One region of the Paenibacillus sp. S-12 genome, then DNA from elsewhere that is predicted to be linked to it. Evidence: riboswitches for the same ligand, from Rfam matches in the RefSeq annotation. Region 1 holds a riboswitch; the other holds the start of a gene.

Evidence for each region. A riboswitch is a leader RNA that binds a small molecule or an ion and turns the genes downstream of it on or off. The one in region 1 is predicted to bind FMN.
Region 2: it holds a riboswitch for FMN, as region 1 does, so the genes downstream of both, ribD (bifunctional diaminohydroxyphosphoribosylaminopyrimidine deaminase/5-amino-6-(5-phosphoribosylamino)uracil reductase RibD) here and NO352_RS08370 (DMT family transporter) in region 1, are expected to answer to the same signal.

The regions. Positions count from the first base shown of each region.
Region 1 covers NZ_JASIUF010000008.1:174,570-177,989, forward strand. The annotation lists gene NO352_RS08365 (GNAT family N-acetyltransferase) at 1-863, opposite strand, end outside; FMN riboswitch at 1,092-1,270, shown strand; gene NO352_RS08370 (DMT family transporter) at 1,371-2,291, shown strand; gene ytaF (sporulation membrane protein YtaF) at 2,419-3,066, opposite strand; partial or broken gene NO352_RS25085 (DUF3973 domain-containing protein) at 3,239-3,343, opposite strand.
Region 2 covers NZ_JASIUF010000013.1:74,314-77,733, reverse strand. The annotation lists gene lysA (diaminopimelate decarboxylase) at 1-538, shown strand, start outside; gene NO352_RS12895 (peptidylprolyl isomerase) at 736-1,173, shown strand; FMN riboswitch at 1,341-1,500, shown strand; gene ribD (bifunctional diaminohydroxyphosphoribosylaminopyrimidine deaminase/5-amino-6-(5-phosphoribosylamino)uracil reductase RibD) at 1,816-2,982, shown strand; gene ribE (riboflavin synthase) at 2,963-3,420, shown strand, end outside.

The DNA of each region.
Region 1 (3,420 bases):
TAATGTTCTAGAAACGAAGCAACATCAACTATTCTTGCCATGAAGTTCGGATGCAGCGTACGTGGAATTCGTGGATTGTCAAGGGCAAACAGAAGCCGTTCATCCTGGTTAAGGCGCATCTCTACTTGTTTTGCCATGGAATCGTGCTGGCAAATATAATTCCACAATCCGATTCTGGATTCTGGTGTAATGCACATGAATTCCCTTACTTGCATCACAGAGTTGTTCATCGTGTACAACATATATCCTTGAGGTTGCGAATGTTCGTCATAATATACTGCCGCAGTATGATTATCATACAAGTCAAGCCACCATTTTCTATCTCGCACGAGCATGCCAGCATGCCGGAAAGACCATGCTTCATATACGTCTTCGATATCCGGAGAATGTGTCTCCTTGTAAAAGCGGCGAACCACACCACTCGGCTCATGCTGGAATGGAATCAATTCATGGTGTGTAAATTGGCATGTCATCCGATCGCTGCAAGCCTCCCAACCTAATTTGCGATAGAAAGGGAAGGAAAAGGGATTGAGCATGGATAGGGACGTTCCTGCATCTCTCATCACTTGTAAAGAATAAAGCAGCAGTTCCTTTGCGTAGCCTTTGCGCCGATATTCGGGATAGGTCGCCACTCCGGCAATGCCGCCCATTTTCAGCTTCATTTGTCCTAGATAGATTTCAAAAGGAATGATATGGAGCTTTGCAGCGAGGCGACCTTGATCGAATATGCCATATACGTCATGCTGCTCCAGGTTTTGAAGACGTTCATTGTGCTCTTCTTGTTTTATTTTGTATTGAAAAGCATATTCGGACAATGAAAAGGTTTCCCATAATTGTTCCTTATTCAAACGAACGATTGACATGATGCCCCCTCCTGGAAAGATGATTAGGTTGCGGTATACGATCTATTGTAAATGAAATGGAAAGGGATGCAATGGAGAAAAGAAATATATTTCAATTTGGTATATATATGCAAACAATGAAAAGTTTCATGAAAATGAGATATATCGTATTGCTCAAATTTAAAATCTCGATATAATGTAGACAGGGCATGTGAATAATTAAACAACATGCTACTATGTAGTTTGAATATGGATCTTCAGGGCAGGGTGAAATTCCTGACCGGCGGTATGGGCGTAGCTGCCCGAGCCCGCGACTCGCTGTTCGCTTATTTGGTTGTTTGTAACGGTTAAGCGGAGAACGGAAGAACAGCGACTGACTTGGTGAGAAGCCAAGGCCGACGGTATAGTCCGGATGGAAGAAGATCTCGCACACGTTGTTTGGAACAACTGCATACAACAGGTCTAATGCGAATTTGTCTCTTCTGCATGTCTAGATCCGATATTCAACAACCTCGGAGGTTATTGAATATGGAACATCGTATCGAGGCCGACACACGAATGAACAGCTCCCGCAAAGGAGTATGGTTCGTCGCGATGGGAGCGGCATTGTGGGGTATTGGCCCACTGTTCCGGGTATGGGTAATGGAGTCGATGACTTCTACTCAGATCGTATTGATTGAGCATCTTATGCTCGCACTGTATGCGATCCCGGTATTATGGATTCACCGGAAGGAACTGCGCAACTGTACATGGAAGCATGTACTCGCACTGTTGTTCCTGTCATGGGGTGGCTCTGTCATTGCCACAATCATGTTCACAGAGGCATTTGCACACGGTGATGCGAATGGCGTACTGCTGCTGCAAAAGCTTCAACCGGTCTTTGCGATCATTTTGGCAAGATTGTTGTTGAAGGAGACGCTGCCGCGTCGGTTCTCTCTTTTGCTTCTGCTTGCCATTATCGGTACTTATTTATTGACTTTTGGATGGTCTTTGCCAATTGGGCACTATAATGAAGTGATTGGCTATAGCAGTATTTTGGCACTAGGGGCAGCATTCTTGTGGGGCGGCTCTACCGTAATGGGTCGAATGCTTCTCGACAAGATGGAATATGAGACCGTTACATCTCTTCGATTTGTAATGGCGCTCCCGCTGCTTATTGTGTTAACTTCAATCGAGTCGCCAAGCTGGAATTTTGCAGCCTCAGAATGGGGAACACTTTCGTTCTATATTTTCTTGCAGGCGCTGCTTCCAGGACTAGTAAGTCTCTTGCTCTATTATCGCGGTCTATCCAGTACAAAGGCTTCTTACGCAACACTTGCGGAGTTGTCATTTCCATTGGTAGGGATGCTAATGAACTGGATTGTGTTCCATCAAGTAGTCACGGGTGCACAAATTACTGGTTTCGTTCTCATCTGGATCGCGTTGTATATCGTATCAAGACAAAATTGACAGACAATAAGGGGGCACAGCATATGATCGGCTGTCGCTGCGAATTTGTCTTCTGAACATAAACGTAATCACATAGAACCCATCTGCAATGCCCCTGAACGCATTGTAGATGGGTTCTATTGTGTTTTCAGAAGAAAGAATTGATCGCGATCAGGATGATGATAACGCCGCTAAGCACAGTGCTGAACTGTCCTACTGTGTACCGTCCAATTCGAATATTGGCCAGTTTATGACCAAGCAATGCGCCAGCCCATAATGTAACGAAGCTCCCAATTGCTGCGGTCAATGATATGGCAAGCGGAGACAATCCTATTAGTCCGGCACTAAGACCATTTGTCAGCGCATTGGCAGACAGCGCGACACCAAGAATAGTTGCTTCCCACAAATTAATCGTTCCTGATTTATCCTTATCTGCTTCTTCGGGCTTCTGCAGCATGCGCTCCAACGCATAACCAGAATTTTCTCCACCGCTTGCTTTCAGGACTACTGTAGCTTCTTCCTTCGTATTCCCATGATGAGAAGTGAGTAAGACGATGCGCATGCCAACCACGAGCAAAATAAATGCCGCTAATAGAGTTGGTAATATACCTGGCAGTACCTTAGATATCCACTGGCCGAACATAAGGCCTGCCATGCTAAAGATAAAGCAAATGATTGAAATAAAAGCATTAGATAAAGCTCCAATCTTTATTTTCCGAATGCCGTAGGAAATTCCTACTCCTAAGTTATCTATACTCGATGCGACTGCTAATCCTAGGATCATAATCCACTGCATGCTGAACCTCTCCCTTGTTACTTTCGTACTTATTCAAACGATGAGTAATGGATTGACGTCCCTCTTATTCGTGCAGCATCTGCAGCACGGTTTCTCTGGGAGGAACGAATACTTGCTGATACTTACTTCCTGCCGGGTAGGGAAACGGAGATTTCAAATGGCATTCTCCTAGCTGGAATTTGCGTTTGGTGATCTCATCCACATAGAACACATTCCGAAACACTACTGATGCGCCATCATCGTAATGAACTTGAGAACATTTCAGGCAGTAATACATAGCTGTTCAACTCCTTATTGTGGGTATGGTTCGGTGCTGCTTGCAGCACTGTTGAGGTATCATATGTCACGATGTTG
Region 2 (3,420 bases), on a different contig from region 1:
TGTGAAGGCAATTACTGATGCGGTGAAGCAGCACTTTGCCGGTGTAGCGGAGAGCCTGCCTGAAATCTGGGTTGAGCCAGGACGCAGCATTGTTGGAGAAGCGGGAACAACTTTATATACTATCGGCTCCGTGAAGGATATTCCTGGTGTGCGCAAATTTGTCGCTGTAGACGGCGGCATGACGGATAATCCTCGTCCTGCATTGTATGAGTCGCGTTATGAGTCTCTGCTTGCCAATCGAGCAACATGCGAGTCCACCGAAACGGTATCTATTGCAGGAAAATGCTGTGAGAGCGGAGATATGCTGATTTGGGATACTGTGCTGCCTGCGGTTCAGCAGGGCGATTTGCTTGCCGTATCCTGTACAGGTGCCTATAACTATTCGATGGCAAGCAACTATAATCGGATTCCAAGACCTGCAGTCGTGTTCGTCTGCAATGGGGAAGCAGATATTGTGGTGCGCCGTGAAACGCATGAAGATATCGTACGCAATGACTGCATTCCGGCACGCATGAGCAAGGAGCCGATGCTGAAATAACGTTTCATTGCATGGTTGTATGTGCAATTTGCATGCGGTTGAATGTACAATGAATAAGGTAGAAGTCATACACCCGAGTACCTGTATTGTCGTATACAACGATAAGACAGAAATCGGGTGTTTTCTTTTTGCTTGAAAATAACGTATAATCGGATGAGCAAGCGTGAGCATTGTACATATGGAAGGAGATAATAAATATGAGCAAATATGCAGTGATTGAATTAGAAAAAGGCGGTACGGTAAAAATTCTGCTTCATGAGCAAGATGCGCCTGGTACTGTTGCAAACTTTGAGAAGCTATCTACCGAAGGGTTCTATAACGGTTTGACATTCCACCGCGTTATTCCTGGCTTCGTAGCGCAAGGCGGATGCCCGCACGGAACAGGTACAGGCGGCCCAGGCTACACAATCAAATGTGAAACAAAAGGCAATCCGCACAAGCATGAGCGCGGTGTGCTTGCAATGGCACATGCTGGAAAGGACACAGGCGGTTCCCAGTTCTATATCACTTACGACGCATTCCCTCACTTGGACGGCGTTCATACGGTATTCGGTAAAGTGGTTGAAGGCATGGAGCTTATGGATGCTGTAAAGCAAGGCGACAAAATGAAGCAAGTAACAATCGTTGAAGAATAGAAGAGCATGAAAGGAGACGTGTGTACGGCGGGGCTGTATGCACGTCTTTTTTGCTGCTCACTGTTCGCTTAAGCAAAGCGGTAAAGCGCCGTAAGTTGCATTTTGCTAAGACAGGTGGTACACTTCTAAGTGCATATATTTATACCAAATGAATAGCAATCAAAATGACAGACCTTCAGGGCAGGGTGAAATTCCCGACCGGCGGTGATGAACGGAGACTTGCGTATGCAAGACGTTCTTAGTCCGTGACCCGGGTGGATTCGTCCACACGGTGGATCTGGTGCAACTCCAGGGCCGACAGTATAGTCTGGATGGGAGAAGGGGCGTCAGGAGAGAGGAACTTGATTTTAGTTCTTTAAAGTTCTTTTTTTCACAATTACATGGCATTTCAGGCGAATTGGAGAGGGATACCTGCGGAAGAAGCGCGAGGTTTTCTATCGTTGTATCGTCGTATTTGACATATGCTGAATGGAAATGTATCACTGATTACATCCGTGTTCTCAGTTGTCTTTGGCGTATGCAAATGAAAGTGTATTGTGAAATAAAGTACATGCCTGTAAGCTCAATCAATCATGCCCTTCGGAGGATCCGAAGGGCTTTTTTGCATTAGCCTTGATCCGTTTGTGGAAAGGAGGACAGCCAATGTCTACTGTCATCAATGATGAACTGTACATGCAGCTTGCTTTAGATATGGCAGAGCGTGTGCTTGGACAGACGGATGTAAATCCTGCTGTTGGATGCGTCATTGTCAAGGAGGGACGAGTTGTAGGTCTTGGTGCACATCTGCGCCGCGGTGAAGGCCATGCAGAAGTTCATGCATTAGCGATGGCTGGGGAAGCTGCGCAAGGTGCTACTGCATATGTCACACTTGAGCCATGCAGCCACTATGGGCGAACACCGCCCTGCTGTCTAAGGCTGATCGAATCTGGAGTTGCTCGAGTCGTAATCGCTTGTGTCGATCCAAATCCGGCAGTTGCTGGGAAAGGAATTGCACTGCTGAAACAACATGGGATTGAGGTAACGGTAGATGTACTTCGGGAACAGGGTCTAGCACTCATTGAAATGTTCGCTAAGTATATAACGACCGGTCTCCCGTTTGTTACTCTCAAGACAGCCAGTACGCTTGACGGCAAAATTGCAACGGCTTCAGGAGATAGCAAGTGGATCTCGAATGAGCAATGCCGTGAAGTGGTCCATACGATGAGGCACCGCCATCAAGCAATCATGGTGGGCATTGGCACAGTGCTTGCCGATAATCCTTCACTCACGACACGGCTGACTGTGCCAGGGGTTAGCCCGATTCGCTTAATCGTAGACTCCAAGCTACGCATCCCAGTGGAAGCCAAGGTAGTGACGGATCGTTCTGTACGCACGTGTATATTTACAACTGCGCTGGCAAGCGAGCAAAAACGGAGGGAGCTGGAGTCTCGTGGAGTAGACGTGGTCGCGTGTGGAGAAGGTGAACAGGTTAATCTGCATCAGATGATGGAATGGTGTGGCCAACATGATATTGGCTCGATACTTCTCGAAGGGGGAGGACGCCTAAATGGGGCCATGCTTAAGGAGAAGTTGATTGACAAGATCGTATTGTTTATCGCCCCTCTTATAGTTGGCGGTCAGCAAGCACCAGGCAACTTTGCGTTCGGAGGGGTGAGCCGGATGAAGGATGCATACCATCTCCAGCATATGGAGGTTGAGGTGCTCGGAGATAATGTGTGCATTAGCGGGTATCCGTTCGGCAAGCGCCAAGTAGAACAAGCTAAAAATGGCATGAAGGAGGATGACGACGATGTTCACCGGGCTCGTTGAGGAAGTTGGAAGGCTGCAATCGGTCTTGAAGCGGGGCGAAGCGATGGTGCTTCACATTCGTGCGTCTAAGGTACTGGATGGCATGAAGCTGGGGGACAGCATCGCTGTCAATGGAGTATGTCTAACGTCAACATCTTATGATGGCGTCTCTTTCATGGCAGATGTAATGCCGCAAACATTTCGCCATACGAATTTGAAGGACTTGAAGCCGGGCGATCCGGTGAATCTGGAGCGTGCAATGGCAGCAGGCGGCCGATTCGGCGGCCATATTGTACAAGGCCATGTAGATGGACTAGCAACGATCGTGAGACGAACGAGTGATGCGAATGCCGTTGTATATGAGCTGCGTGCCAGCCGACCTGAGATGGCCAAATATATGATTTCACAAGGCTCGATAACGATAGACGGGATTAGCTTGACCCTTACAAGGGCAGAGCA